DNA from 3 places in the Halomonas sp. KHS3 genome. Region 3 is predicted to be linked to each of the others. Evidence: predicted binding sites of a transcription regulator. Region 3 holds the regulator's gene; each other region holds the start of a gene.
What was found. Region 3 encodes sigma-54, which starts transcription at its own class of promoters, with help from an activator protein. Its sites were predicted from a motif close to TGGCACNNNNNTTGCTNT; they were not measured.
Positions count from the first base shown of each region.

Region 1 (10,362 bases), on a different contig from region 3:
ACGCATTTAAATGACTCCTTTCATAACAGTGTTCAGACACTTTAGCAGCAAAGATAGCCTACCAGCGACATTTCGTCTCCATGGTAAAAGTATTGCCTTACCCCCCTCTCCCTAAATTTATATTGAGAGGAATAACTCACCGAGAAAAAGAGCGCCTCTTTTAAGGCAGGCAAGTAAAGCATAAAATATAAAAACGCTAAAAACCGGTGTGGAATTATCCACACCGGTAAAGATCGAAACATGCGAGCTAACTAAAAGCTAAAGAACTAATGCAAAAAACTAATGCAACACTACCGCTAACATCACTCTATTAATTAGAAGTGATAGCGAGCGCCTAATGCGTAGTACATATCTTCTTCGAAGTCATTAACAGCATCCAGGTTACGATCGTTCAGCTCAAGGAACATATCGAAATTGCTAGACAGCTTGTACATTGACCCTAGCGCCCAAGCGTTACGCTCATCGCTAGCGCCGTCTACGTCGATGTTGTAGTAATCGGCGAAGAACTTCCAGGAATCGATGGCGTACGTAGCACCAACGCCGATTTTATCGAAACCACCACCGTTAACATCGTCATCACCGCGGGTTTCATAACCTACACGAGCAGCGAAAGCATCTGTAACAGCAAACTCGCCCGTAGCGCCATAACGCACTTCACCGTTACCGCCACCACGTACCGTATCTTCCACATAGCCAAGCGCTAAACGAGCTGGGCCTGTTTCGTAGACAACACCACCCTGAGTGGCGATAACGGATCCTTCGGAAGTCTGCTCGGCTTCAGTCAAACCACGCTCAGAGAAGTGCTTGGCAGAAATAACCGCCTGAAAACCACTCATTTTAGGCGTTTTATAGCCAATAGAGTCGCCGCGTGCCTGGGTACCACCACCCGCAAACTCGTAGCCGCGCTCAACGTAAACATCGAACGGCGTCATCACGTAGTTATCGTAGAAACTGTTGTAGTTCCCGGCCATAAAGGTACCGAACTGCTGGCTTTCCAGGCCTAGGTAGCTGTTACGTACCTCATCGAAACCAGAGGATGTATTACGCTCATCACCCGTAAAACGCCACTCTACACGGGCGAATGCACGCAGGTCAGAGGAAATCTGGTGGCCAGCGGTAATCCGTAAACGCGAGCCGAAATTACGGAACTCTTCGCCGTTATCAACACCGTTGTCAACACCACCGCCTTCAAGACCCATAGCGATGCGACCATAGATTTCGAGATCGGTACCGTCTTGGTCATAAACGGTTGCTGCTTGTGCTGCAGAGGCTGCCAATAAACCGCTAACGGCTAGGGCCAGTGTCGTTTTTTTAAACATGATCGTTCCCATTGAAGTAGTTAATGCTTGCGCTTGCGAAGGCACAATGAAGGACGAATAACGCCTCAACACAGGGAACCTTAAAGGAGTTATGTTTCATTAATCTTAAAGTTTTATTTTTTGGGAACTTATTTTTTTATGCGCTATTAAATAAAACTGCCATCCAAATTTAACATTGAACTGATATTAGAACAGATGGCTGTAGCACTTTGTCTACTAGCCTATTTATTTAAGCGTGTCATCACTTATTCACCTGTTTGTCTCGGCAGTGTCATTCACCCCACCCACACTGTACGAAAACGTGATAAAGGGATGAATCGCTCATGCGGCTCTGCATCGTTAGTGAGACATGGTCACCGGACATCAATGGCGTTGCCCATACGCTGAGCCGGTTAAGCTATGAACTTAACCGGCAAGGAGTGCCGGTGGATGTGATCCGCCCTCGGCCACGATCTGCGGGTAATGCAACCGGTATTAACCGCGAGCTACAGGTGCAGCGCCTTGCCCTACCTGGCTACACCGATGTGCAGGTAGGGCTGGTTAGGCCCGTTACACTGCGCCGCTTTTGGCGCCAACATCGCCCCGATATCATCTATGTAGCGACCCAAGGCCCTCTCGGCTGGGCGGCACGCCAAGCGGCACGGCAACTCAATATCCCCCTGGTAGCGGGCTGGCACACCAACTTTGACCACTACTGTGAAGATTATGGCGTCAATTGGCTGGCCTCGACCACACGCCGCTACCTGCGCTACTTCCATAACGGCTGTGACCTAACGTTAGTGCCTACTCATCAGCAGGCTAAAGCACTGCAGCGTCAAGGGATTCGGGGGGTTCATGTGCTGTCACGCGGGCTGGATGGCGAGCGCTTTTCACCTGCCCACCGTGACCCTTCATTACGCGAACGCTGGGGAGTTAGCGAGCATCAGCCGGTGGCCCTTTACGTTGGCCGACTAGCCGCAGAAAAAAATCTCACCTTGCTCCATGAAAGCCTTCAAGCCATGCGTGAGGTGCGGCCCGATATCGCCCAAGTGATCGTCGGCGATGGCCCCGCACGGGCACAGTTGGAAAAGGCGCTGCCCGACGCCCACTTCACCGGCTTTGTGGGGCAGGGATCGCTTGCTCGCCACTATGCCAGCGCCGACCTGTTTATTTTCCCCTCGCTTTCAGAAACCTGGGGCAATGTGGTGGCGGAAGCCATGGCCAGCGGCTTAGCCGTGGTGGCCTATGATCATGCAGCCAGCGCTGAGCTCATTAGCAGCGGCCACAACGGTGTCACCGTACCCGCTGGCAATAGCACCGCTTTTCAACAGGCAGCAGTTGAGTTGTGCCAACACCCAGCTGACTACGCTCGTTTAGGCCGAGTAGCGCGTTTACGCGCCCTTGAGCAGAGTTGGACAGGTATTGCCGAGCAGTTTTTGCGTTACTTACACCAAGCCCAGGAGGCTCATCATGCGCCCGCGTCCGCTTGTCGTATTCGATCGTCTTGACCTGCTGGAGTGGCAGTTCTGCCAGCGCATTGCGCGGCTATCGATCTACCGCCCCTGGCGAATCACGCTTCAGGCCGCCAGCCGCTTAGGCGATTGGCCTATTTGGGTGCTGCTGATTCTCGCCCAGCCCTGGCTTCAACCCAATGGCGCCTGGCGCGTACTGCAGTACAGCGTTATCGCTCTATTTGCCGTGGCGGTTTATCGACTGGTGAAAACTCGCTTATGCCGTGAACGACCCTTCATTACCTATAGTGAAGGCATCGAGTGCTGTGAACCTGCCCGCGACCGTTACAGTTTTCCCAGCGGCCACACCATGCACGCGGTGATGTTTAGCGTCTTGGTCGCCGCCCACACGCCCTGGCTACTACCGGTGGTATTGCCATTAACGCTTCTAATAGCGGTCTCACGGGTAGGCTTAGGGCTGCACTATGTCAGCGATGTACTGGCAGGGGCAGCGATGGGCTACGCTTTTGCCTTGGCCAGCCTGTATTGGATGGGGTAAAGCGCGTCCTGCCCCCCCCAATGGACAACCCTTTGATGGACAGCCGCGTGATAGACACCAGCGCAAAAACGCCCGCATAAGCGGGCGTTTTACTTTCAAGGCAGATAGTTAAACGTCGGGCGGCATGTCATCGCGTTCATCAATACTGGCCGTAAACGATGTCTTAAGCATCATATACACGCCCACGCCTGAAAACCCTAAGAACAAAACAAACATGCATAACATCAATGCCATCGCCATAATCTTGTCCCTGATCGTGCGCGGTCGTTACGTTGACGTTTTCTAACCGCTGCATTTTGGTTTCATCGAAGGATAGACCAAAATCACACTTTTTTCTGTACAAAAGCTGTGCAAAAACCAGAGCCTTATAGAAAGTACTTATCTATCAAATGATTATTTAAATCACACATGCGAAAAAACCACCTCACTTGCATGAGATGGTTGATTCGCATCGGTCCGCTCCCTGGTTTGATGAACAGCGCCTCCTTACGCTGCAACCAGTGAGTGGGCTAATTGTCCCTTAAACATCCTGTTCATTTTTCGGCTTCCTGCCTTCCATTTTGCTGTTAGCCCACTCACTCAGTTACTGGTGAAAAATGTTAACTCGACTAGCGTTAAGTGACTGAATTTAAAAATGACTTACTTTATTCATTTGCGAGTATTTACTTGGTTTCTTGCTGGATTCTACTTAGTAACTGCAGGCAATGAGCCAAACCATGCCAATAACGAATATAAACATTAAAAAACAACTACTTAAAACAATAAAAAGTGAATGGCAAAGCACTCTCCACCTCTATTTTTCATGTATAGAAGTGGCACATGCGACATAAACATACGGTTTCGAGGCACACTGCTATGCTTCCTTGTGTTTAAACGTATTGAAAACCGTAGCGTATCGTCACGACAGAGGGTATTTTTGCTTTCTACTCCTTTCACTAACGGTATGCCTTCGAAGGAGGCTTTTATGAAACGCACTATCGCCCTCGGCTTCGTGATGGTGGTGACCCTGATGCTGGTCAGTGGCTGTAATACCATTCGCGGTGCGGGTGAAGACCTTCAACAGGGTGGCGAAGCTATCCAGCGTGCAGCGAGCTAACCGTTATGATGACTGTTTATCTATCCCATGGCCTTGAGAGCGGGCCAGGCGCACTGAAAACCCAGGCAATGAAAGGTGTTGCGCAAAAGCTGGATGACTGTGAGCCCGTGGTCATGGACTACCGAGGCATAGCAGAGCCACAGCAGCGCCTTCAACATCTGCTGGGAGTATTAGCCGAGCGCGGTGACGACCCTGCCCAGTGTGTGCTGGCAGGCTCAAGCTTGGGAGGCTGGTTAAGCGCGACGGTTAGCGCTCAGCAGCCGGTGTTGGGATGCTTTCTGCTGGCGCCTGCATTGGGGCTTGCCGACTACCCGGAAACGTCACCGGTTATTCAGGCGCAGCACACCCATATTATTCACGGCTGGCGGGATGATGTGGTTGCCCCTGAATCGGTGATCGAACGTGCTCGTCTTCAGCGCCTATCGCTGCGGATGGTTGACGACGATCACCGCCTGCACGCGAGCCTGGAAACTATTTTATGTGATTTTGAGCGCTTCTTATGCCAGTGCGCCGCGCCTAATCCCTACGATTAGCAAGGCTAGTTAAAGCAAACATTCGACACGAGCACCTCAATCCTATACAAATAGTGTACAAAAAACATCGATAGCGAGGAGATTGCTCATGTTAGGTATGTTTAAGCGCGACCCCAAAAAGAAGCTTCAACAAGAGTATGAGCGCAAACTACAAGCCGCTATGGAGGCTTCACGCAATGGCGATATGCGTGCCAATGCCACGCTTACTGAAGAAGCAGAAGCGTTACTTGCCGAGATCAGGCGCATTGAAGCGACACAATAACTGCCATAGACAACGCTGTTGCTGCCCAGCGTCACTTCGGCAGCCTACCCAAGCCCAGGGTAGTGGTGGCAGGATGAGCAGCCACTCACCAGTAGCGACTGCACTTTGCCCAACCCCACCACCCTAGCCGATGCGGTATATATACTCGCTGGCGACTAGGAGCCTGTCTGGCTTGGCCGATCGTCGCGAGAAGCACGAATTTTGAGCCAAATTTATCGATCGATTGAGGCGAATAGCGTGCTATTTAACGAAATCGATCGAATAAAGTTGGCCAAAATACCGGGATTCGCAGTAGATCAGTGTTAAGCCAGACAGGCTCCTAACGTTTACTCGTCAGCGAGTGCCGGTAGCAGTGTTTTCAGTTTACGCGTGAGCGTATTGCGCCCCCAGCCCAGCAGCTCGGCGGCTTCACCTTTGCGCCCGCCAGTATGTTTTAGCGCTGTCTCAATCAGAATCCGCTCAAAATCGGGCACCGCTTCTTCCAGTAGATGGGTATGGCCTTCGGCCAGGGCATGATCCGCCCAGTCACGAAACGCCGTGCGCCAATCGCCGTGGGCGCTGCTTTCAGAAGCGCTGGGTGAACGCAGCTCCGGCGGTAGATCTTCAACCAGAATTTCACGCCCTGATGCCATCACGGTGAGCCAACGGCAGATATTTTCTAACTGCCGCACGTTACCGGGCCACGGCAAGCGCGTTAGGTGGGCTTCCGCTTCACTGGTCAGCACCTTGATATCGGTCGTCAGCTCTTTCGCCGCTTCAGCTAAAAAGTGCCGCGTTAAACGAGGGATATCTTCGCGGCGCTCGGCAAGCTTGGGCAGGTGAATACGGATCACGTTCAGGCGGTGGAACAAATCCTCCCGGAAGCGGCCGTCATCCACCAACACTTCTAGGTTTTGGTGGGTGGCAGCAATAATGCGCACATCCACTTTGACCGGCGTATGCCCGCCAACGCGATAGAACTCTCCATCGGCCAGCACGCGCAGTAGCCGCGTTTGGGTTTCAGCGGGCATATCGCCTATTTCGTCTAAAAATAGCGTACCGCCGTTGGCTTGCTCAAACCGCCCCTGGCGCTGCTGGGTCGCCCCTGTAAACGCACCCTTCTCGTGACCAAACAGCTCAGACTCAATCAAATCACGGGGAATCGCCGCCATATTGAGGGCAATAAACGGCTTGCCCTCACGAGGGCTGTGCTGATGGAGCGCCTGGGCAACGCGCTCTTTGCCGGTACCCGACTCCCCATTAATCAACACCGTGATGTGGGAGTGAGAGAGGCGACCAATGGCGCGGAACACCTCCTGCATGGCGGGGGCTTCGCCGATAATTTCGGCGTTCAAGCCTTCCGGCACAGTCACCGGACGCTGGCGTTCACGGGCGTGGGCCACGGCGCGGCGCACCAGCGCCAGGGCCTCGTCAACATCGAACGGCTTGGGCAGGTATTCAAATGCCCCGCCCTGGTACGAGGCCACGGCGCTGTCCAGGTCGGAGTGCGCGGTCATCACGATCACCGGCAGGTCAGGATGCGCTTCGCGTACCCGGGACATTAGATCCAGCCCGTCGATACCCGGCATACGAATATCGGTGACCAGCACGTCGGGTGGGTTTTCCAACAAGCGTGTCAGGGCAACGTCGGCGCGCTCGATACACTCAACGTCAAGGTCGGGTTGCGCCAAGGCGCGCTCCAACACCCAGCGGATAGCGCGGTCATCATCGACAATGACCACCCGCGCAACATCATTACGTGCAGCCTCAGTCATGACGCTTCTCCGGTGAAATTAATAACCATGGGAATCAGTAAACGAAATTCGGTGTGTCCAGGACGTGAATCGCATTCAATCAATCCTTGATGCTGGTGCAAAATCGACTGGGCAATAGAGAGCCCAAGGCCGCTGCCTTCCGCGCGTCCCGACACCATGGGGTAAAACAGTGTTTCCTGCAGCGTATCGGGAATGCCGGGGCCGTTATCGATCACGGCGACTTCACTGACCAGCCGGTGACGTTCGGCGCCAAGCGTAAACTGGCGACGGGCGCGGGTGCGTAGTATTAAAGTGGGCTCCGGCGTTTGTGCATCGCTCATGGCCTGTACCGCATTGCGCGCCACATTGAGCACCGCCTGAATCATTTGCGATTCATCGCCGGAAAGGTCGGGCAAACTGGGGTCGTAATCACGGCTGATTGTCACACTAGGGTGTTCGGCAATCAGCAGCGCCCGCACTCGCTCCAGCACCTTGTGGATGTTGACTGGCTCGTGTTTAAGCATCCGGTTAGGGCCGAGCATGGAGTCGACCAGGTCGCGCAGCCGATCCACCTCTTCAACAATGATATGGGTATATTCGCGCAGCGCCGGGTCGTCTAGATCACGCTCTAGTAGCTGTGCTGCCCCGCGAATGCCACCCAGCGGGTTTTTGACTTCATGGGCGAGCCCGCGGGCGAGCACCTTGATGGTCTCCTGGCGTGTGGTTAGCGCCTCTTCCCGGGAGATCTGCATCAGCCGATCCCGCGGCTCTACTTCCAGTAGCAGCTCATCGTCGGATAAGGGCGTCACCGTGTAGTCCACCGTGAGCGGTTCGCTATTCAACGGGGTAATGCGTGCTTCACGCTGGGTATAGGGGTGAAACGCATCCCGCGCCTTGGCCAATACTTCGTCAATGCTTACATCCCCGCCAAGTAGCGTATCCAGGCTGATGCCGTGAACACGGCTAAGGCTGACCGCTAACAACGCTTCAGCGGCAGGGTTCATCCATCGCACACGCAGTTCGCCGTCTAGCAGCAATACCGCTGTGGTGAGATGCTCAAGCAAACGCTGATGCATGGTGGTGTCCTGAAAAATCGCGTCTTCCATCGCCGATACAGACCTACAGGTGGATGATCAATGAGGGAGCTGCAAAAAGCGCGCCAACTATACGTTTATGTCCATTTGCACGGCTTGCGGGCATCGCAGCGAAAGAGCGCGAATCGTTTTAGCGCACTTGCCGTGCCAAATGCTCCTGCTCATGCACCACTTTAGTGCGCCCAGGTTTTGGTAGGTAATACTTAGGGCTGTTTTTTTGATCGCGTTTATTAAAGCGCTCTTAAGGAACCGTAATCGTCACCGCTGCCGTGCGGTGCTGTAAACGCTGGCTGCTCTCCAGCATTCTGCCTGGATCTCGTGCCCCCTTGCGGCAGGCCCGTTAACCAGAAGACATCGCTGTGCAGCGCTTTCTGGCTAATCTCGCCATTCACCAACAGCCGTACCTGATTGTCGTCGCGCAACGGTGGCGCAATAACCACCTCCACCACGGTCATCCCCTCTTCCACCTGTGCGCCTTGCTGGGGCAGAGCGATGGAAAAGTGGTCGCAGGGCATAAAGGGCTGCTTGGGTTATCGGTAAAGGTAACGTTGCCGTGCTGATCGGTCACCCGATACACCGCCTGCCCGAACGCCGTGCCACCCACTCCCCCACGCCCAAGAGAGCTACCAGCACACTGCTCATCGCCCCTCTGGCACGCTTCTCAGCCTCCCAGCAATAAAAAAACCCCGCCGTAGCGGGGTTCTATTGGCAATCATTGTTACCACCGCCTGGCTGATAGTAACAGCCAAGGGCGAGTAACGCTGATTCGCAGCTGTACTTAACAGCTATAGTACATATCAAACTCGATGGGGTGAGTGGTCATACGAATACGCTCCACTTCTTCCATCTTGAGGTCAATGTAGGCATCGATCATTTCGTCGGTGAATACGCCACCTTCGGTCAAGAACGCACGGTCAGCGTCGAGGGCTTCCAGTGCTTGATCCAGGCTGTGCGCCACAGTCGGTACTGACTTGCCTTCTTCTGGCGGCAGGTCGTACAGGTTTTTGTCCATGGCATCGCCAGGGTGGATCTTGTTTTTGATACCGTCGATACCCGCCATCAACATGGCAGAGAACGCCAGGTAAGGGTTGGCAGTCGGATCAGGGAAGCGCGCTTCCACACGCTTGCCTTTCGGGCTGGCGGTGTAAGGAATACGGATTGAAGCCGAACGGTTGCGGGCACTGTAGGCCAGCATGACCGGCGCTTCAAAGCCAGGCACCAGACGCTTGTACGAGTTGGTAGAAGCGTTAGTAAAGGCGTTCAGGGCACGGGCGTGCTTGATGATGCCGCCGATGTAGAAAAGCGCCATTTCAGACAGACCAGCGTACTCGTCACCGGCGAACTGGTTGTTGCCATCTTTCCAGAACGACTGGTGAACGTGCATACCCGAACCGTTATCACCGACCAGCGGCTTCGGCATAAAGGTGGCCGTTTTGCCATACGCGTGGGCCACGTTGTGGATCACGTACTTCATTTCCTGAACTTCGTCAGCTTTCTTCACCAGCGTGTTGAACTTAACGCCGATTTCGTTCTGACCTGCGTTGGAAACCTCGTGGTGGTGTACCTCGACGGTCTGACCAATCGCTTCCAGGGTATTACACATTGCGCCACGAATATCGTGGAAGCTATCGACCGGAGGAACCGGGAAGTAGCCGCCTTTAACGCGCGGACGGTGGCCAAGGTTGCCGCCTTCCACGACACTGTCGGTTGCCCAAGCGCCTTCGTCGGAGGTGATTTTGTACATGGAGCCCTGGATATCAGACTTCCAATGCACTTCGTCAAAGATAAAGAATTCAGGCTCAGGACCGAAGAACGCGGTGTCGCCCAGGCCAGTAGACTGCAGGTAAGCTTCTGCGCGCTTAGCGATAGAGCGCGGGTCACGATCATAGCCCTGCATAGTGGCCGGCTCGATGATGTCACAGCGCAGCACCAGCGTCGCATCTTCGGTGAAGGGGTCAAGGTAGCCCGTACCATCTTCCGGGCGCAGAATCATGTCGGATTCGTTAATGCCCTTCCAACCTTCAATAGAAGAGCCATCGAACATTTGGCCATTCTCGAAGAATTCTTCGTCTACATCGCGCGCAGGCACGGTCACGTGCTGTTCTTTACCGCGAGTGTCGGTGAAACGCAGGTCTACCCATTTAACATCGTGTTCTTCAATTAGCGCGAGAGTCTTGGCTGACATAGTGTCCTCCGGTATGAGCGTGGCTTAAAGCTAACGACAGTAAGCTACCGATAAAAGTGTTGTTCGACAAAATACGTGCTAAACCGCACGTTTGTCATTCTTGTTCGCTCAACGTTTGCCTGACATTGGTTAACAAATCGCTCAGCGAGCA
Region 1 covers NZ_JWHY01000008.1:81,323-91,684, reverse strand. The annotation lists gene RO22_RS17530 (bifunctional metallophosphatase/5'-nucleotidase) at 1-6, opposite strand, end outside; gene RO22_RS17525 (porin) at 315-1,319, opposite strand; gene RO22_RS17520 (glycosyltransferase family 4 protein) at 1,643-2,806, shown strand; gene RO22_RS17515 (phosphatase PAP2 family protein) at 2,769-3,308, shown strand; gene RO22_RS17510 (entericidin A/B family lipoprotein) at 4,273-4,404, shown strand; gene RO22_RS17505 (YqiA/YcfP family alpha/beta fold hydrolase) at 4,410-4,937, shown strand; gene RO22_RS24510 (DUF6435 family protein) at 5,026-5,199, shown strand; gene ntrC (nitrogen regulation protein NR(I)) at 5,526-6,953, opposite strand; gene glnL (nitrogen regulation protein NR(II)) at 6,950-8,008, opposite strand; gene RO22_RS17490 (hypothetical protein) at 8,257-8,541, opposite strand; gene RO22_RS25255 (DUF4124 domain-containing protein) at 8,478-8,630, opposite strand; gene RO22_RS25250 (hypothetical protein) at 8,580-8,705, shown strand; gene glnA (glutamate--ammonia ligase) at 8,805-10,211, opposite strand.
Region 1: glnL (nitrogen regulation protein NR(II)) is a predicted target of sigma-54. The motif match lies at 8,077-8,094, and genes of this name have one in related genera.

Region 2 (10,362 bases), on a different contig from region 3:
TGGGAGCCACCTAGCGATTATGATCCGCGCCAGCGCCCTTGGTATCAAGACGCAGTCAATGCAGAAACAACCGTAGTAACAGCACCTTACATCGACATGATCAGTAACGAGCTAGTCGTATCATTTGTACACCCCTACTACCGCGGGGGTGAACTAATCGCTGTGGTGGGCGCCGATATCAATATTAATGATGTTGTAGAGATTGTAGCGGCCATTGCTCCTACCCCTTCAAGTTTCGGCTTCTTAACCACTGGCGATGGCACCTTGGTGGCCCACCCGGATAGCAACCTCAGCCTAGAGCCCTCCACCACCCTCAACAGCGAACTGGATAACAACCGCTTAGCACAAATCACTAGCGCGGAGCAGCCTCAAGCCATGGAGCTCCAGGGCAGCAATAAGCTACTGCTTGGCCAGCCAGTAGGTGGCAACAGCGACTGGCAACTTGTAGTGGCACTCGATGAAGCAGAGGCAACAGCGGGCCTGCGCGCCATCGCCAAGACATCGATAGTCACGCTGCTGATTGTGGCCGCAATCACGGCAGTGGTCTTCGGTTTGCTGCTTTCTCTGCTGCTACGCCGCTTGCTGGGAGTTCGTAATGCGATGGATGATATCGCATCGGGAGAGGGCGATTTAACCCGACGCTTGCCCGAAGAGGGTAATGATGAAGTCACTCAAATTGCCAAGGCCTTCAACCGTTTCGTAGGTAAAATGGAGGCCGTATTAATCGATGTACGCACCAGCAGTGAATCTGTTCACCACGCGGCCAATGAGATCGCCATGGGTGGCCAGGACTTATCACGCCGCACCGAGAACGCCGCCTCTAGCCTGCAACAAACGTCCGCTTCGATTGAAGAAATCACCAGCACCGTGCAGCACACTGCTGCCTCGGCTCAGGAAGCCAACAAGCTCTCTCAAACTGCCTCAGAAGTAGCCAACGAAGGCGGCAAGGTGGTGGCGAATGTGGTTACCACCATGGAAGACATTACCCACGCCTCCGATAAAATCGGTGAAATCGTCACGTTAATGAACAGCATCTCTTTCCAGACCAACCTGCTGGCGCTTAACGCGTCGGTGGAAGCTGCCCGCGCTGGCGAGCATGGCCGTGGTTTTGCCGTGGTGGCCGACGAAGTACGCAAGCTGGCTGGGCGTAGCAGTGATGCCGCCAACGATATTCAAAAGCTGATTGAGGACTCTCAAACCAAGGTTAACAATGGCACCACTTTAGTGCGTAATGCGGGATCTACCATGCAAGACATCGTCGCGCATATTACCCGCGTTACCGATGTTTTGGAGGAGATCAATGCGGCCACCAGCGAGCAAAGCGATGGCATCAATCAGGTCAACATTGCCGTCGCAGAACTGGATCGCATGACTCAGGAAAACGCGGCCATGGTGGAAGAGTCCACGACCGCCGCCGAGCAGCTAAAAGAACAGGCCGATCATCTGGCAGGCACTATCAGTAGTTTTAAGCTGTCTCACGCCGCGGCACCTGCCCTGCAAGTGCAGTACCAAGCACATGACAACCGCCGCCATCACATTACTTAAGGGGTAACGTTATGCATTTTCGTTCGTTACGCTCTTTTGTCGTCGCACTTGCGGGCCCTTGCTTGCTCGCGATTGTGGCTGCGCTAGTCATCTATAACTTGGTCGCCGCGGCCCGCACCCAGCAAACGGTGAAGGAGCATACCGGCGCATTGATGGAAAGTGCATTGAATGCGCGCTTGGATGCCATTGCCGAAGCAGAGGGTGGGCGTATTCAGCGCGAACTCAACAATGCCATGACTATCGCCAATCAATTGGCGACTACTAATGCTTTGATGGGTATGGAGGATGAAGAGGGGCGCCGCTCGCTTTACCTGAACCGCCGCGAACTATCTAACTTAGTGCGCCAAACTGTGGCCGACAACCCGACACTGCTGGATGCATTTATCGGCTGGGAGCCCAATGCGTTTGGTGACGACGCACGATATGCAGGAGATGAGCGCTATGGCCATGACGGTAGCGGTCGCTTTATGCCCTGGTGGTACCGCACCGAGGATGAAACGCTAGAAGTGCTGCCGCTGGGAGATACCATGGAGAGTGAAGAACGCCTTCCCAGCGGCGTTCGGGAAGGAGAATACTATCTTTGCCCTCGTGAAACCCTAGTTCCTTGCATTATCGATCCGGCGGCTTATGACTATGGCGGCGAGACGCAACTGGTCACTTCGTTTAACGCCCCCATTTTGGTGGATGGCGAGTTTCGTGGCGTTGCGGGGGTAGACCTCTCCCTTAACTTTATCCAAACCCTGCTAAGCGATGCCAACCAAGCGCTATACGAAGGCGCTGGGCGCATGGCTCTCGTCGCGGGAAGTGGGGGGCTAGTCGCCGACACGACAGGCGTAGAGAGTCTGGGCTCGCCTGCCAGTGACTCCCTTAGCAGTACAATTCTCGCGGGCATCCGAGAGGCATCAGAGCAAGGTAGCCTGCAAAGCAGCGTTAACGATGGTCTACTGCAGCGCTATCAGCCTATTACCATTGGCGATACTCGCCTCCCCTGGGTGTTGGTACTCCAGCTCCCTGAAGACGTAGCGCTTGCGGAGTTAGGCGAGCTGCAAGCAGTTCTCAGCGAGCAGCGCCAGCAAAATACGCTGGGCATGACGGTAGTAGGGCTACTTCTGGCAGCATTGGGGGTGGCAGCGCTATGGTGGATTGGCGGGCGAATCGCACGGCCTCTTAAGCGGCTTGCAAGCCGCATGGCAGAGATTGCTTCAGGCCATGGTGACCTTACCCAACGTCTACCGGTGCATGGGCGAGATGAAAGTGCCGCGGTAGCTGAGCAGTTCAATGCCTTTGCAGAAAAAATTCAGGTTATTCTGCTGGATGTGCGCCGTAGTAGTGAAGCCGTCAACCACGCGGCTAATGAAATTACTCAAGGTGGCCACGACCTCTCACGGCGCACTGAACAGGCCGCTGCCAGCCTGCAGCAAACCTCCTCTGCGATGGAAGAAATCAGCAGCACCGTTAGCCATACCACTCACGCCTCGCAAGAAGCCAGTGGGCTTTCACAAACCGCCTCGCAGTTAGCCTCGCGTACCGACAGCGCGTTTGAGCAAGTCGTGGCAACGATGGATGATATTCGCTCCAATTCCGATGAAATTCAGGCCATCGTGACCGTCATCGACGGCATCGCCTTTCAGACTAACCTGCTTGCCCTGAATGCTTCTGTGGAAGCCGCCCGGGCTGGCGAACACGGTCGTGGGTTTGCCGTGGTCGCCGACGAAGTTCGCAAATTAGCCTCTCGCAGTAGCGAAGCCGCCAAGGATATCCGCCAGCGTATTAATACTTCGGCTGGCAAGGTTGAAAGCGGTACCCAAATGGTTCGAGATGCGGAGTCGGCAATGCACGAATTAGCAGAAAGCGTCACGCGGGTAACGCAAATGTTGGGAGATATCAGTACGGCCGCTCGAGAACAAAGCGAGGGCATTAGCCAGGTGAGCATTGCCGTCACCGACCTAGACCAAATGACCCAGCAAAACGCCGCGCTTGTGGAGGAGTCGACGACCGCCGCTGAACAGCTAAACGATCAGGCGGATAGGCTCGCTGCGCTGGTAGGCGGCTTTACACTTGAGCCAAAAAACGCCCCTAGCAACCATCAGTTGCCTGCTCCCGAATTGACTGAGCGATAAACGCTTAAGGAATCGGCGGCAGCGCAATATCGTCGCTGCGCTTGGCCCCAGCGGTCATTTCACGGCACAGGCGCAGAAATTCGCGCACGCCGGTGGTGAGGTATTTGTGCCGGTGCCAGATAAACGTAAACTGACGCTTTAGATCCAACTCCGGCGTAGGCAGCGGCACCAAGCTGCCGCGCCGGAAGGCATCTCGCAGTGCCAGGCGCGAGACACAGCCAATCCCCAGCCCTGATTCCACGGCACGCTTAATACCTTCCGTATGCTCTAGCTCTAGCAGGGTGTTAAACCGGCTGCGGCGGTGGCGCGCGGCATGCTCCAGAGTCATGCGGGTGCCAGAGCCCTCTTCGCGCATAATCCAGTCCTCACGCAGCAGTTGTTCAAGTTCAAGGTGCTCGCGGCCTGCCAGTGGGTGTCGCGGCGAGCAAAACACGCACAGCTCATCTTCCACCCAGGGTTGGCTGATGATCATGTCATCGTCGCACTGCCCCTCGATCAAGCCTAAATCCAGCGAGTGCTGGCGCACGCCTTCGATAATATGGCGCGTATTGCGCACTGCCAAGCGCACCCGGCTACCGGGGTGGCGCTGCATAAAATCGCTGATCAGCAGCGTGGCCAGGTAGTTGCCAATGGTCAGCGTAGCCCCTACATCCAGCGACCCAACCCCTTTCTGGCCACGTAGAAGCTCTTCAATCTCTTCGCCGCGATCCAGCAGCGCCACCGCTTTGGGCAACAGCTGAAAACCCAGTGCGTTAAGTTTTAAGCGTTTACCAATCCGATCCAGCAGTTGGCAGTCGAACTGCCGCTCAAGCTCCGCAAGCGCCGTGCTGGTTGCCGACTGAGACATGGCCAGCGCCCGCGCCGCATGGGAGACGCTCTCATGCTGAGCAACCGCCACAAAGACTTCCAACTGCCGCAGGGTGTAGTGCATAGAGTCTGACCTTTATTTGATCTATATCTATTTTTCAGATAACCGTTATCAATATAATTCGCTTAACAGATATACCACCCTTTGCTTAGACTTGCTGGCAACATATTTAATCATTTTTATTCTTTTTAAGAATATGACCGATGCGGACTAGCGCCAGCATCGACTAATGGAGAAAACGGCATGAGTAAGTTTGCTCTGGAAGAAGTGCTTAGCGTCCATCACTGGAACGATACCCTGTTCAGCTTCCGCACCACCCGCGAGCGCAGCCTGCGTTTCAAAACCGGTCAGTTCGTGATGATTGGTTTGGAAGTGAACGGCAAGCCGCTGATGCGCGCTTACTCCATTGCCAGCCCCAACTACGAAGACCACCTTGAGTTCTTCAGCATTAAAGTACCCGACGGCCCGCTCACTTCACGCCTTCAGCACCTGAAAGTAGGCGATCAGATCATGGTTAGCCGCAAGCCCACCGGCACACTGGTATGCGATGACCTACTGCCGGGCCGCAACCTCTACATGCTCTCCACCGGTACCGGCTTGGCGCCGTTTATGAGCCTGATCCAGGATCCTGAAGTGTACGAGCGCTTCGAGAAGGTAGTGCTGGTTCACGGTGTGCGGGAAGTTTCTGAATTGGCCTACGCCGACTTTATCACCAAAGAGTTGCCAGCCCATGAATACCTGGGTGAAGACATCGCTGAAAAGCTGGTCTACTACCCCACCGTTACTCGGGAGGAGTTCCACACCATGGGGCGCCTAACCGACCATATCCGTACGGGCAAGCTGTTTGAAGACACCGGCCTGCCGCCCATTGATCCGCGCCAGGATCGCGCGATGATCTGCGGCAGCCCCGCCATGCTGGACGATACCAGCGCGCTACTTGACGAGCTGGGTCTGAATATCTCGCCGCGCATGGGCGAGCCGGGCGACTACGTCATCGAGCGTGCGTTTGTCGAGAAGTGAGACGTAAATAGTGAATCGTAATGAGTGAGTGGTGAAAAGAAAAAAGTTTATAGCCGCCAGAATGATCGCATCACTCATACAAAGCCCCTGGGGAGAGCATCCACAGGGGCTTTGTCTACTCGGCACTACTTACCATTCACACCTTACCCTTCACCGTTAAACCGCGTCTTTGCCCGTTTCGCCAGTACGGATACGAATCACCTGCTCCAGCGGCATCACAAAGATTTTGCCGTCGCCGATTTTACCTGTGTTCGCCACCTGGGTGATGGCATCAATCACCTGCTCGACCATGTCGTCGTCCACGGCGACTTCCAGCTTCACCTTGGGCAGGAAGTCCACCACATACTCAGCACCACGATACAGCTCGGTATGCCCTTTCTGGCGCCCAAAGCCCTTCACTTCCGTCACCGTAATACCCTGAACGCCGATATCGGAGAGCGACTCGCGTACATCGTCGAGCTTAAACGGCTTGATAATCGCTGTGATCAATTTCATTACCATATCCTCTAACTGGGTGGCCATGATGGGGTCGGGTTGAACGGCTGCTAATGTTGCAGCCGTTAACCGCTAACTACCAGCATACACCGCTATCGACAGAGAATAAAAAAGCCTCCCACTAAGGGGAGGCCAGAAGGAGCACGCCTGCTCACTAGGTCAGCATTAAATTATTTCTTAATGCCGCTGTTTATTTCTTAATGCCAAATTCGGGATAGGCTTCGAGACCGCACTCAGCGATATCAACGCCTTCATACTCTTCTTCTTCGCTAACCCGGATGCCCATGATGGCTTTCAGGATGAGCCATACCACCAGGCTGGCCAGGAATACCCAAGCGAAGATACCTACGATACCGATGATCTGGGCACCGAATGATGCGCCGTCATTGTTCAGCGGCACTGCCAGCACGCCCCAGATACCGACAACACCGTGAACCGAGATCGCGCCGACCGGATCATCCAGCTTCACTTTATCGAGGGTGACGATGGCTGCGACCACGATGATGCCGCCAATCGCGCCGATAATGGTAGCGCTCAGTGCGGTCGGAGAGAGCGGATCGGCGGTGATGGCCACCAGGCCAGCCAGGGCACCGTTCAATGCCATGGTCAGGTCAGCTTTGCGGAACCACAGTTTGGCCAGGATCAGTGCCGCAATCACACCACCTGCCGCTGCTGCATTCGTGTTTACAAACACCTGTGCCACGTTGTTAGCAGAATCGACAGCCGCAAGTTTAAGCTCGGAACCGCCATTGAAACCGAACCAGCCCATCCACAGAATGAAGGTACCCAGCGTTGCCAGCGGCATGTTGGCACCGGGAATAGCGTGGATAGAACCGTCTTTACCGTATTTACCTTTACGTGGGCCTAGCACGATCACACCCGCTAACGCAGCCGCCGCACCGGCAAGGTGCACAATGCCGGAACCCGCATAGTCAGAGTAGCCCACTTCAGACAACCAGCCGCCACCCCAAGTCCAGTAGCCAGACACCGGATAGATAAACGCGGTCATTACCACAGCAAAGGCCAGGAATGCCCACAGTTTCATACGCTCAGCGACGGCACCCGACACAATTGACATGGCGGTTGCCACGAACACGACTTGGAAGAAGAAGTCAGAACGCATGGAGTAGTAGGGCGCGTCATCGCCGCCTGCGGTAACCGCATCCACACTGTTTTCAGCGCCAATCAAGAAGCCCAGATTGGGCAGGAAGCCGCCAGCGCTGCTGGAGTACATGATGTAGTAGCCCACCAGCAGATACATGGTGCAGGCAATGGCAAACAGCGCGATATTCTTGGTCAGGATCTCAGCGGTGTTTTTGGAGCGTACTAAGCCCGCCTCTAACATGGAGAAGCCTGCCGCCATCCACATGACGAGCACACCGCAAATTAGAAAGTAGAACGTATCGAGCGCGTAGCTCAGATCAGTCAACTCATTCATTGTAAGTTCCCCGTTGAACTATAGAAATGATCCGAAAAAGCAGCGTTAAACGGCGTCTGCACCGCGCTCGCCTGTCCGAATCCGAATAACGTCTTCAAGCGGTGTCACAAACACCTTGCCGTCACCGATCTTGCCGCTGTTAGCCGCACTACAGATTGCATCCAATACGCTCTCCAAACGGGCGTCGTCTACGGCCACTTCCACTTTTACCTTGGGTAGAAAGTCGACGACGTACTCCGCGCCACGATACAACTCGGTATGCCCTTTCTGACGGCCAAAACCTTTAACTTCAGTGACCGTAATGCCCTGAACGCCGTTGTCGGCCAATGCCTCACGAACGTCGTCGAGCTTAAATGGCTTGATGATAGCGGTGATGAGTTTCATCCCGGATCTCCCCTGCTGGATAAGTCCTGCTAGATTGGTAGCGGCACAGCCGCCAGAATAAGCACCTGAACCGATAATGCGCATACTGTGCCAGCTGACTTTTTTTTCTTACAAGTCAGTTGATTAGCCGCTACCAAAAGTAATCTTCAGGGCTAAATCCGAGCAAAGCCATTGTCATACCACCGCTATTGCACCAAAAAAGAGCGTAAGCAAAAGTAGCCTGCTCTATTTCGATGCACACCCTGAGTTAAGCAGTAAAAGCACGCGATACATGCGAATTCGCCAACTGTTGCGTATCCTTACCGGTAAGCAATATTTAAAGCAGGTTTATCTAGGAGAGAACGATGGCGCCTCAAGACCGTATTAGCCGCTTGGCCCAGCAGATTGGTGACCGTTTACAAAACGCCTCCCAGGCGCCAGAAGATATTCAAAAGGGCGTGCAGCAAGTCGTGCGTGGCGCCTTCGACCGCCTGGAGCTTGTCTCACGGGAAGATTTCGACATTTTAATGGATGTACTGCAGCGCACCCGTTCGCGGGTAGAGGCGTTAGAGCGCCAAGTCGCTAACCTTGAAGCAGCCGTTGATGCCTCCGCGCCAACGACATCCACGCCACTCGAAGCTGAAGCCCCACCGGTCCCAGAGCAGCATGCGCCGGAATCAGATGCAGAAGACGAGAAGAATAAACCCGCTTAACTTTCAAGCTTCATTAGCAGCAATAGGGAAATGGCCTATTGCTGCGCGAACCACAAAATAAATACGAATCACTATCGTTGACTTTGTTTTTCGTGGTGATACTCTCCGCCTTTGATTTTCTTACCGTCTGCGGATTGTTCACTATGCACGCCCTGTCACTATCAAACCTATCTGTTGCAAAGCTGCCTTTTGCAAAGCCTTTTTTTTCGCCGTCGTCTGTTTCAATATCTGGGCTTATTGGCACCGGCCTGTTACTGAGCTTCTCCAATGGCGTTGTCGCCCAAAATACTGCGTCTAGCGCCGACGAGACCATGGTGGTCGTTGGATCGCGCACTCCTAGTCAGATCAGTCAAATTCCCGGTGCTGTATGGGTAATTGACAAAGAGATGCTGCAACAGCAGACCCGCAATGGTGCAGACCTAAAGACAGCATTGGGGCATCTGGTACCGGGGTTGGATCTGGCGCCGCAAGGGCGCACCAATTATGGGCAAAACATGCGAGGCCGGGGCGTGCAGGTACTCATTGACGGCGTATCGCTGAACAGTTCCCGTGGGCTTTCCCGTCAGTTCGATGCCATCGATCCCTTCAATATTGAGCGTGTGGAAGTACTTTCCGGCGCCAGCAGCCTATATGGCGGCGGTGCGACGGGGGGCTTGATCAACATCATCACGCGCAAAGGCGAGGAAGGATTGAATTGGCGCACGGAAGCGGGCATTACCACCGGCTTCAACAACAGCGATGACATAGATCGACGCCTCGCACAATCCATCAGCGGTGGTAACGAGCGGGTTCAAGGCTATCTGGGTACCGCCATTGGCGACAACGGCCGCCACTATGACGGCAGCGGCCAGGAAATCTTTCCCGATATCGCCCAGACCGACCTACAGGATAATCGCAGCATTGATGTATTGGGCAACCTCTCTTTCCGCTTGACCGATGAACAGAGTCTGGAACTGGGTGCCCAGCTGTACCGTTCAGGCTATGAAGGTGACCGGGGTGTTTACTTTCCCAACCTCGACGCTGCCACGCCCAACTTGAACGATGCCGAAATTCGCGATGGCTACCGTTCACAGCGCGATCCGGAAACCGACCGTAAGCTCGTCAACGTCAACTATCACCACGCCAACCTGTGGGGGCAAAACTTCTACCTGCAGGCGTTCCACCGGGAGGAGGAGTCCAGCTTCCAGGCATTTCCCTACCCAGTCTCCAACGGCCTGCAATTTCGCGCCTCGCAACAAAACACCGATTTAAGCGGCATCAAAGCGCTGTTTGAATCGCGCCTGGGTGATGACGTTTCGCTAACCTACGGCCTTGATCTGGATCGGGAAACCTTCGATGCCAGCCAGATGCTGTTCGATACCGACATATCGGATGCTTCCGGCGGCCTGGTTCAGCAGGCATCGGGGGTTGAGCCCCGCTACCCCGGTTATCAAGTGGACGGGCTTTCAGGCTTCCTCCAGGGCGATTGGCAGGCCACCCAGGCGCTCAAGCTCTCCGCAGGGTTGCGGCAGCAGCATATGGACGTCGAAGTGGATGAATTCCAGGGGATTCCTGGCGGCAAGAATGACTACGAAGCAACGCTCTTCAATGCCAGCGCTCTTTACGACTACCGCAACGGTCACCAGAACTGGCTGCAATTTAGCCAGGGCTTCGAACTGCCAGATCCTGCCAAATATTACGGCAAGAGCCCCGACGTAAGTGTCGATAACAACCCGTTATCTGCCATCGAGACGGATCAGATAGAGCTAGGCTGGCGCTACCAGGGTGGCAACTGGACGACCCAAACAGCGCTTTACTACG
Region 2 covers NZ_JWHY01000001.1:131,743-142,104, forward strand. The annotation lists gene RO22_RS00605 (methyl-accepting chemotaxis protein) at 1-1,545, shown strand, start outside; gene RO22_RS00610 (methyl-accepting chemotaxis protein) at 1,557-3,665, shown strand; gene RO22_RS00615 (LysR family transcriptional regulator) at 3,670-4,596, opposite strand; gene RO22_RS00620 (ferredoxin--NADP reductase) at 4,777-5,553, shown strand; gene glnK (P-II family nitrogen regulator) at 5,710-6,048, opposite strand; gene RO22_RS00630 (ammonium transporter) at 6,239-7,486, opposite strand; gene RO22_RS00635 (P-II family nitrogen regulator) at 7,532-7,870, opposite strand; gene RO22_RS00640 (accessory factor UbiK family protein) at 8,215-8,562, shown strand; gene RO22_RS00645 (TonB-dependent receptor) at 8,706-10,362, shown strand, end outside.
Region 2: RO22_RS00635 (P-II family nitrogen regulator) is a predicted target of sigma-54. The motif match lies at 7,946-7,963, and genes of this name have one in related genera.

Region 3 (10,362 bases):
TCAGACCCAGATTAATACCGTTAACGATCACGTTAACCACCCGCCATTCGCCGTCGGAGAGTCTCAGGCTATAGCTTACGGGGTACACCTTGCCGTTATTGGCCACCACTTCCATGGCAACGCTGGCCTGGTCGTCATAGCGCTGAGCCTGCTGGGCATTCAGCACCCGCAGCTCATCATAATCAAACGTCACTAGCCCACGAGTATAAGTATCAATCAGCGTTTGGCGAAACACATCGACAAAACGACGGCGCTGTTCCGGGGAAGCGTTGCGGAAGTAGTTCCCCATCACGCTGGCCCCGATATAGCGGAAATCCGCCACTTGTTCGAGGTTGCTATCCACTAACGCCTCAAGCTCGCTAAGATTATTGGCGTAATAATCCTTGCGACCTTCGAGCTCCGACATCAGTGACTCAACGTTATCGCGAATCATTGCTTCTGGCGTCTGAGACTGCGCCTGTGACTGCAGTGGCACCATTAACGCCGCCATCATCATTACCACCAATAACCAACGACCCATCATCAAGTTCACTCCATTCATAACCATCATCTCCCCACCCGGTATTGCACTGGGCCCGTTATTACACTGGATTAGTGCCTGCCGTTTGAAACACTAGTTAGTTGCCATATTGGACACAAACTGCTGGATAAGTTCTTCCAACACCAGCGCCGACTGGGTGTCACGAATCGTATCGCCATCCTCCAACATTTCAGGGTCGCCGCCCACGCTAAGGCCAATGTACTGCTCACCTAATAAGCCTGCGGTCAGGATCGAGGCAATCGAGTCTTTGGAGAGCTGACCCTCAAGTTCGCTATCCAGGCTAAGAACGACCCGCGCATCGAACCACTGCGTATCCAGTTCAATGGCTTCTACCCGCCCCACTGTCACACCCGCCATGGTGACCCTGGCACGGGGTTTTAAACTGCCAATATTGGCGAAGTTGGCCTCTAACTGAAACGACTGCGTGGGCGCTGAGAGCGTCAGTCCACTCACACGTAGGCCGAGGAACACCAGCCCCAGAATGCCCGCCACCATAAACAGGCCCACACCGAACTCCATGGTTTTACTGCGTTTCATGAAACTGCTCCAGCCATTAAAGGCCGCCAAACATAATGGCGGTCAACACAAAATCAAGCCCCAATACTGCAAGCGACGAATACACCACCGTGCGCGTAGTAGCGCGGGAAATACCTTCAGAAGTGGGCACCAAATCATAACCTTGAAATACCGCGATCCAGGTCACCACCAAAGCAAATACGGCGCTTTTGATCATGCCGTTACCGATATCACTGATAAAGGCTACATTGGCCTGCATGTTGCTCCAGTAAGAGCCCTCGAAGACGCCTAGCCACTCCACGCCCACCAAGTAGCCGCCCCAGATGCCCACGACACTAAACCCAACCGTTAAAATAGGCAGTGACACAAAGCCTGCCCATAGGCGTGGCGCCACCACGCGGCGCAGTGGGTCAACACCGATCATCTCCATGCTGGTGAGCTGCTCTGTCGCTTTCATTAAACCGATCTCGGCGGTGAGCGCAGATCCCGCCCGGCCAGCAAACAGTAGTGCTGCCACCACTGGGGCTAACTCCCTCAATAGCGACAGTGCCACCATTTGTCCCAGCGCCTGCTCAGCCCCGAAATCGACCAAAATGGTATAGCCCTGCAGTGCCAGCACCATGCCGATAAACAGCCCCGACACCAATACAATGGCTAACGAAAGCACGCCCACAAAGTGCATCTGGTGCAACCATAATCGCCAGCCTTCCCGGGAAGGCACGCCGACCACCGACTGGAATAGAAACACGCCCGCTCGACCCAATGCTTCCATTAAGTCGCACCCTCGGCGCCCCAGCCGTGTAACACGTGCGGCGCTATTAGAGAACTTTGACTGCATTAACTCTGCCCTTTATTTACCCTGCTTTGGTGCATTTAAGCGCCTTATGTCACCCACTCTAGCGGTTCTATTTAACCGGAGCCCCGCCCAGAATATCGCGATAAAACGCCTCAGCGGGGTAGTGAAATGGTACCGGCCCATCAGGTTCGCCATGAATAAACTGGCTAACCCGGGGATCTTGATTTGTGTCCAGGGTTTGCGGTGTGCCATGGGCTACCACCTGGCCATCGGCGATCAGATAGAGATAGTCCGCAATGCTCAAGGTCTCCTTGATATCATGGGAGACCACCACCGAGGTTAGCTGCAGCGCTTGATTAAGGCGCTTGATTAGCTGCACCAACACGCCCATAGAGATGGGATCCTGACCAACAAACGGCTCATCATACAAAATCAGTTCTGGATCCAGCGCCACCGCACGAGCCAATGCGACCCGGCGCGCCATCCCTCCGGACAGCTCCGCAGGCGTTAAGTGTCGCGCTCCACGCAGGCCGACCGCCTGTAGCTTGAGCAACACCAGGTCACGCACCATAGTATCGGGTAAATCCGTATGCACCCGCAGCGGAAAGGCAACGTTTTCAAACACATCCAAATCAGAAAACAGCGCACCACTCTGAAACAGCATTCCCATCCGCTTGCGTAGCGTGAATAGCGCCTTCCGGGACAGTTTATGAACATTCTGCCCATCAATGAGTATTCGACCACTCTCCGGGGTTAGCTGGCCGCCGATCAGCTTCAGTAGCGTGGTTTTACCGGTACCACTTGGCCCCATGATCGCGGTTACTTTACCCCGCGGTATGGTCATATTCACACCACGGAAAATTTCGTGATCACCACGCGAAAAGTAAAGCTCTTCAATTTCTATAAAGGGTGCATCTGTCATGGATCAGTTGACTCTTAACGAGGCGCGACTAAAGCTGTATAGCATACCCTACTTGCGGCTATCGCAATTAGAAAACAGCGTTTCTAAAACATTATCGAACATTGTACTATAACGCTACAAGGCATTACTGCACGAATGGGCTTTCCTATTGTTCAGGGTTATCAAAGTTGCAAAGGCTTGCTTACCCTCGCCTAAACCTGCTCTCGGCCCTGGTGATGCGGGTATGCCCCCCAGGGAGTCGCCTCAATTACTGCCTATTAGAGGTGTCGAGATGTTATTCTTACCGGTTACTACTTTTATATTTTCATTTGTTAAGAGAAAACGCTATGCGCCAGCCTATCGCCCCCTCCAGCCTACTACGTGAAAGCGCACTGCGTACGCTACAAATCGAGCAGGCAGCGATTGGAGGCCTTCAGGCTAAGCTAGACGAAAGCTTTGATCGCGCCTGTGAGCTAATTCTCGCCTGCCAAGGTCGTGTAGTGGTGACCGGTATGGGCAAGTCGGGGCATATTGCTGGCAAGCTAGCGGCGACACTTGCCAGTACCGGCACGCCGGCTTTTTTCGTTCACCCCGGCGAAGCCAGCCATGGCGATCTAGGCATGATTACCCGCGCAGATGTAGTGTTGGCGCTCTCTAACTCGGGCGAAACTGCCGAAGTCACTGCTCTGCTACCACTGCTTAAACGCCTGGGCACACCGCTGGTCAGCATGACGGGGCGGCCCCACTCCACGCTTGCCAAGCACGCTGATGCGCACCTAAACAGTGGCGTCGAGCGTGAGGCTTGCCCGCTCGATCTAGCCCCCACCAGTTCCACCACCGCTGCCCTCGCCCTGGGTGATGCACTGGCGGTTGCGTTACTGGAAGCACGCGGCTTTACCGCTGAAGATTTTGCCCTCTCCCACCCCGGCGGCAGTTTGGGCAAGCGCTTACTGCTACGCGTTAGAGACCTCATGCACGACGGCGCACGCCTGCCCCAAGTCGCATTGGGCAGCCCGCTGCGCGACGCATTACTCGAAATTACCCGGCAAGGGCTTGGCTTTACCTGCGTAGTGGATAGCGAAGGACGATTAGCGGGGGTCTACACCGATGGCGATCTACGCCGCACGCTGGATCAATTCCATAATCTGCGCGACGTGCGCGTTGATGATGTCATGACCCGGCCGGGCAAGCGCATAGGCCCCGATATCCTGGCGGCCGAAGCGGTACGCATCATGGAAGAAAGCCGTATTACCGCGCTAGCGGTGGTTGATGAACAACAGCGCCCAATTGGGGCTCTACATATGCACGACCTGCTCGCCAGCGGCGTTATTTAACCCAGCGGCGCCAACACGACCTGCTTTACGAACTGATTGATATGGAGGTTCTATGACCCTACCTGCCTCGCTACTCGACCAACTCCGCCGTGTACGCCTGCTAGCACTGGATGTTGACGGCGTCCTTACCGATGGGCGCCTCTACTTTCAGGCCGATGGTATCGAAATCAAAGCATTCCACACCCAGGATGGCCACGGGCTAAAGCTTCTCAAACGCGTGGGCGTACATGTCGCGTTGATTACCGGGCGCGACTCCCCCATGGTTAGCCAACGCGCGGCGGCACTCGGCATTGACCATGTTCACCAAGGCTGTGAAGACAAGCTGGCCACACTGCGCGGGCTCTGCCAGCGCCTCGATATTGAACTAGAGCAGGTGGCTTATTGTGGCGACGACCTACCCGACCTAGCGGCTATCAAACGTTGCGGCGTCGGCATTACCGTGCCAAACGCGCCGGACTATATGCATACCCACGCCGACTGGACTACCGAACGCCTGGGTGGCCACGGTGCCGTACGTGAGATCTGCGATACGCTGCTTGAATCTCAAGGACACTGGGGCGCGGTGCTCGACACCTATCTGCACGGCCGCACGTAAATGTTTAAACGCTTTAAAGTACGCCTCTGGTTAGCCGGGCTAGTCATCGCGCTGGGGATTCTGCTGGTATGGCTTGACCCCCGCGGGCCTCAAGACACCAGCATCGATCCCGAAGCACAGGCTCAGGAACCTGGCCACGTGCTGGAAAATGCCGAGATTACCCTATTCGGGGATAACGGCAGTGTCATGCAGTCGCTAAAAACACCGCGCCTTATCCATACCCCGCAGCGCAGCGAAACCTGGACGGAAGAGCCCGAGGCAGTACTGTATGACAGCGAAAACCGTCAGTGGCTGGCCAGCGCCGATGTAGGCACGCTCAACACCGCTACCCAAGCCCTGCTGCTGTCAGGTTCGGCTCGACTGTTTGCACCAGATGAAGGCTGGCAGCTAGATACCGAGCTACTGCACTATGATGGCCTCGAGCAGCATGCCTGGAGTGACACACCGGTATTGATGCAGCAACCGCCGCAGCAAATGAGCGCTTCACGTATGGACGTTTGGCTTAACACCAGCCAGGTTCGCTTAACGGATAATGTGCGCGGCACGCACCCCCCGGCCACACAACGCTAATAGGAACCGCCATGAAAGCCATGATTTCCCCAGCCCTGCTCTACACTGCACTGTTCGGTTTAGCGATACCTTTATCAGTGTTAGCCCAAACCAACTCATCTTCCCAGGCCCCAGTGGAAGTGGAAGCCGACCGTTTAGATCTTGATCAGCGGGCAGGCACAGCTGTTTATACTGGGGATGTGGACATTCGCCAAGGCGAAATGCAACTGCGCGGCGAGCGGGTAGAGATCGAACGCAACGACGCGGGCGAACTCTCGACAGCCACCGCTACCGGTGAGCGCGCCTACTTGCGCCATCAAGGCGAAGGGCAAGAAGGCCCCACGGAAGGCTGGGCGCGGCGGATTATTTATCACGTCGCCGAGCGTCGCGTAGAGCTGATCGACCAAGCCGAACTGACCCAGCAAGAGGACACCTTTAGTGGCGGTCGCCTTGAGTATTTTATTGACCGAGAAGTGATTCAAGCGCGCTCTGACGTTGATGGCAGCGAGCCCCAGCGCATACGCATGACCCTTCAGCCTGAACAATAGGGAGCCTAGCTGTGGCCACTGCTGACACTGCGCCGATCAAAACCCTTTATGCCCACCACCTGGCTAAAAGCTACAAACGCCGCCGAGTGGTCAAAGACATCAATCTGGAGATATCCCAAGGCAGTGTCGTTGGCCTTTTGGGCCCCAACGGCGCGGGCAAAACCACCTCATTTTATATGATTGTTGGGCTGGTCAAATCCGACGCTGGCAAGGTGGGTATCGACGATGTGGATTTAACGCGCGCCCCCATGCACGAGCGCGCAGCCGCGGGGATTGGCTATCTACCTCAAGAGGCGTCTATTTTCCGCAAACTCTCGGTTGCCGAGAATATTATGGCGATACTCGAGACCCGCAAAGAGCTTAACCGCAGCGATCGCGAACAGCGCCTGGAAGCGCTACTCGAAGACTTCCATATCACCCATATTCGCGACAACCTGGGCATGAGCCTTTCGGGCGGCGAGCGCAGGCGTGTAGAAATAGCCCGCTCGCTAGCCACAGAGCCCGCTTTTATTCTGCTCGATGAGCCTTTTGCGGGCGTTGACCCCATCTCGGTAGGTGAGATTAAAACCATCATTCGTGCACTGAAACAGCGCCATATCGGCGTGCTGATCACCGATCACAACGTGCGTGAAACACTAGACATTTGCGATATCGCCTATATCGTCGGCGATGGGCAAATCATCGCCAGTGGCTCGCCCGCCTCGATTCTCACCAACCAAAAAGTAAGGGATGTGTATTTGGGCGCCGATTTTCGCCTGTAATGTTTTTGCCTTAATCGCCCCTAAATAGCGCTTTAAAACAACTTTACGACCAATGGCATGCTTATTGCACTTGCGCCAAGCACTCACTCGCACTAGGGTGGAGCATTCTGATTAACGAGTGGTTCTCAGATGGTCATGAAAGCTTCTCTCCAACTGCGTATCGGCACACAGCTGACCATGACGCCCCAGTTGCAGCAGGCCATTGCGCTGCTGCAACTCTCTACGCTAGATCTTCGTCAAGAAATTCAGCAGGCCCTCGATGCCAATCCCATGCTGGAGCAGGAAGATGAATTTAGTGAACAGGCTGTCAGCGAGCCTAAGGAAGAAGAGTGGTCAGAGAGCATCCCTACTGAGCTCTCGGTAGATAGCGACTGGTCAGATACCTATCAAGATATGGGAAGCCAGGGGGGCAGCAGCGAAGGCCCCGACTTTGAGCGCCAGGCAGCCGGGCAGAGCCTTCATGGCCACCTGCTGTGGCAACTCGCCATGACCGATTTTAGCGCTCGCGAGCAGCTTGTCGCGGAAAGTTTAATCGACGCGCTAGACGCCAACGGCTACCTGACCCAGCCGCTCAACGACATCCGTGAAGGGCTTCGTGCCCAGGGCATTGACGGGCTAAGCCAGCGCGAAGTGGAAACCATTCTACTCAAGCTCCAGCAGTTTGAGCCGACCGGCATATTTGCCCGTGACTTGCGTGAATGCTTGATGCTGCAGCTCGCCGCTCTCCCCGATCATACGCCACTGCTGGTTCCCGCCCGCCGCTTGGTGCGGCAGTTTCTCGAAGCGCTTGGCAAAGACGATATGCGTCTGCTGAAACGCCGTCTAGGGCTCGACGACGAACAGCTGGCCGATGTCATCCTGCTTATTCGCAGCCTAGACCCACGCCCAGGCAGCGCCTACGGCGACACCGATGACAGCTATGTCACCCCCGATCTAGTCGTCCGCCACGATAATGAAGGCTGGCATTTAGAGCTCAACCCCGAGGCCCTGCCACGGCTGCGCATTCAGCCCGACTACGCCAGCTTGATTAAGCGTGCGGATAAAAGCGATGACAACCAGTTTCTCAAAGAGCACTTGCAGGAAGCGCGCTGGTTGATCAAGAGCCTCTCTAGCCGAAACGATACGCTGCTGCGTGTTGGTCGCGAAATCATTACCCGCCAGATTGGCTTTTTAGAGCACGGCGAAGAAGCCATGAAACCACTGATACTGGCCGACATTGCCGAAGCCGTGGAGATGCACGAGTCGACTATTTCACGGGTAACGACGCAAAAATATATCCATACACCCCGTGGTGTGTTTGAACTCAAATACTTTTTCTCAAGCCAGGTGAGCGGTCAAGATGGCGACAGCCACTCCAGCACCGCCATCCGTGCACGACTCAAGAAACTGATTCAAGAGGAGCCGCCCGGCAAGCCGCTTTCAGACAGCCGCTTAGTGACGCTATTAGGCGAAGGAGGGATTCAAGTGGCGCGTCGTACGGTGGCGAAATACCGTGAAGCCATGGGCATTCCCTCTTCCAGTGAACGGCGTCGTTTGCGCTAACTTCGTTAACGTTTCAGGGAAACTCTCGACAAGGGCTTTGCAACGCGGCAAAAAGGGTTACAATCGAAGTACAGTCCGATGGATAAGGAGCACGTCAATGCAAGTAAATATCACTGGTCATCACGTAGAACTGACTGACGCCTTGCGTGACTATGTCAACGAGAAGCTTGAGCGTGTAGAGCGCCATTACGACAATATAACTACGGTGCAAGTCACCTTATCAGTGGAGAAAGAGCGCCAGCAGGCCGCCTGTACGCTGCACGCCGCAGGTGCTGACTTACATGCGGAAGCCCTAGACAGTGATATGTACGCCGCTATCGACGCACTAGCGGACAAAATCGACCGTCAACTCGTTAAACACAAGGAAAAAGCACAAGCTCGCGCCCAAGGCGCCGGTGTGCGTTAATTCAATGACGTTGGAAACCATACTCCCCCCGGAACGCGTTCTGTTCGACGTCCCCGGGGGCAGCAAAAAAAGGGTGCTGGAGTTTTACAGCACCTTTATCGCCCAAAATATCCCCAGCCTGGACAGCCAAGAAGTGTTTAGCCGTTTAATCGGCCGCGAGCGCTTAGGTAGTACGGGTATTGGTAACGGCGTGGCTATTCCTCATGCGCGTAGCCCCCACTGCAACGCCCCTATCGCTGGATTTTTGAAACTGGCTGAAGCGATCGATTTTGACGCTATCGACGGCGACCCGGTAGATCTGGTGTTTGTCCTGTTGGTACCCGAAGAGGCAGATGACACGCATCTCTCACTACTGGGTCAGGTAGCGACCATCATGAATGATGCGGACACGCGCCAGCAACTGCGTAAAGCAGCCAGCCAGCGCGAACTGCTTGAGCTGATTACCGCCAAAATTCGCGAGCAATCAGCGGCCTAAGGGTCTGAAACCCTGTTCAGGGCAGATCACAGCAGGTTATCCGCTCACCACCCTCAACGCAGCTTGATCAAAGCAAAGAGAGACTCTATGCAACTGGTGATCATTAGCGGCCGCTCCGGGTCAGGTAAATCTATCGCCTTGCAAGCGCTGGAAGATCTTGGCTACTACGCGATTGATAACCTCCCAGCTATGTTGCTGGGGTCGTTGGTGGATGAACTGCGTGACCAGGGCGACCGAGCACATTTAGCGGTGAGTATTGATGCCCGCAATTTGCCGGGAGCTCTGGAGCGCCTGCCCTCTTTATTAGACGAGTTGCGCCAGCGTAAAATCGACTTTCAAGTTATTTACCTGACCACCGATGCGCGCATACTGCTTGAGCGTTACTCAGCAACGCGTCGCCGTCATCCGCTGACCCGCGATAGCGAAATGACGCTGGAAGAGGCGATCAATAAAGAAGAGACGACGCTAGAGGATATTCGCGATCTGGCCGATCTATTGATCGATACATCACGATTATCGGTGCACGATTTACGCCGTCGCATTACCGACCAAGTAGCCCATCAGCGGCGCGACAAGCTGACGCTAACGCTGGAATCGTTTGGGTATAAACGCGGCGTACCGTTAGACGCCGACCTGGTCTTCGATGTGCGCTGCCTGCCAAATCCGTACTGGGATCCAACGCTGCGCCAGTTCACTGGCCGCGACGCGGAAATCGTGGCTTTTTTGAACAGCTATCCGATTGTTGATGCCATGAGCGACGACATCTTGGCCTGGCTAGAGCGTTGGCTACCCGCTTACCAGAATAGCCAACGTAGCTACATGACTATCGCGATTGGCTGTACTGGTGGCCAGCACCGCTCGGTCTATATGGCCGAGAAGTTAGCGGAAAAATTGACTCCTAGCATGGGCGAAGTTCAACTTCGCCACCGCGAACTGGGTCTGCACTACACCATAAGCGAACAGTTGGCCGCTCCCCTCGTCAGCGCTTCCACACCTAACGAGCGGCCAGAGACCTCTTAAGCGCGTCTATCCATTAATGACACCACTCGGCGAAAAGGAACCAGGGTGCCAGAACGCATACTTACACTTACCAATCAACGCGGGCTACACGCTCGCGCGGCGACAAAACTGGTCAAATGCGGCCAACAGTTCACGGCAAAAATACGCGTTTACAAACAGCAACAGGCCGCCGACGCCGCCAATATCATGTCACTGCTGATGCTTGCCGCACCTTGTGGCACCGAGCTTAGAATCACCGCCGAAGGCGATGACGCCGAACAGGCGCTTGAAGCGATTCAAGCGCTGTTCGACGCCCGCTTTGAGGAGGATCAGTAAGCCGCCGCTTGGCTTGTTAGTCCCCCGCCACGGTCATGGCATCAATCAACCAGCTACCCGTGT
Region 3 covers NZ_JWHY01000002.1:1,370,069-1,380,430, reverse strand. The annotation lists gene RO22_RS08380 (phospholipid-binding protein MlaC) at 1-523, opposite strand, end outside; gene mlaD (outer membrane lipid asymmetry maintenance protein MlaD) at 614-1,078, opposite strand; gene mlaE (lipid asymmetry maintenance ABC transporter permease subunit MlaE) at 1,095-1,895, opposite strand; gene RO22_RS08365 (ATP-binding cassette domain-containing protein) at 1,963-2,775, opposite strand; gene RO22_RS08360 (KpsF/GutQ family sugar-phosphate isomerase) at 3,102-4,088, shown strand; gene RO22_RS08355 (KdsC family phosphatase) at 4,141-4,683, shown strand; gene lptC (LPS export ABC transporter periplasmic protein LptC) at 4,684-5,253, shown strand; gene lptA (lipopolysaccharide transport periplasmic protein LptA) at 5,265-5,780, shown strand; gene lptB (LPS export ABC transporter ATP-binding protein) at 5,792-6,541, shown strand; gene RO22_RS08335 (RNA polymerase factor sigma-54) at 6,671-8,083, shown strand; gene hpf (ribosome hibernation-promoting factor, HPF/YfiA family) at 8,181-8,489, shown strand; gene RO22_RS08325 (PTS sugar transporter subunit IIA) at 8,494-8,964, shown strand; gene rapZ (RNase adapter RapZ) at 9,052-9,984, shown strand; gene RO22_RS08315 (HPr family phosphocarrier protein) at 10,030-10,299, shown strand; gene pmbA (metalloprotease PmbA) at 10,316-10,362, opposite strand, start outside.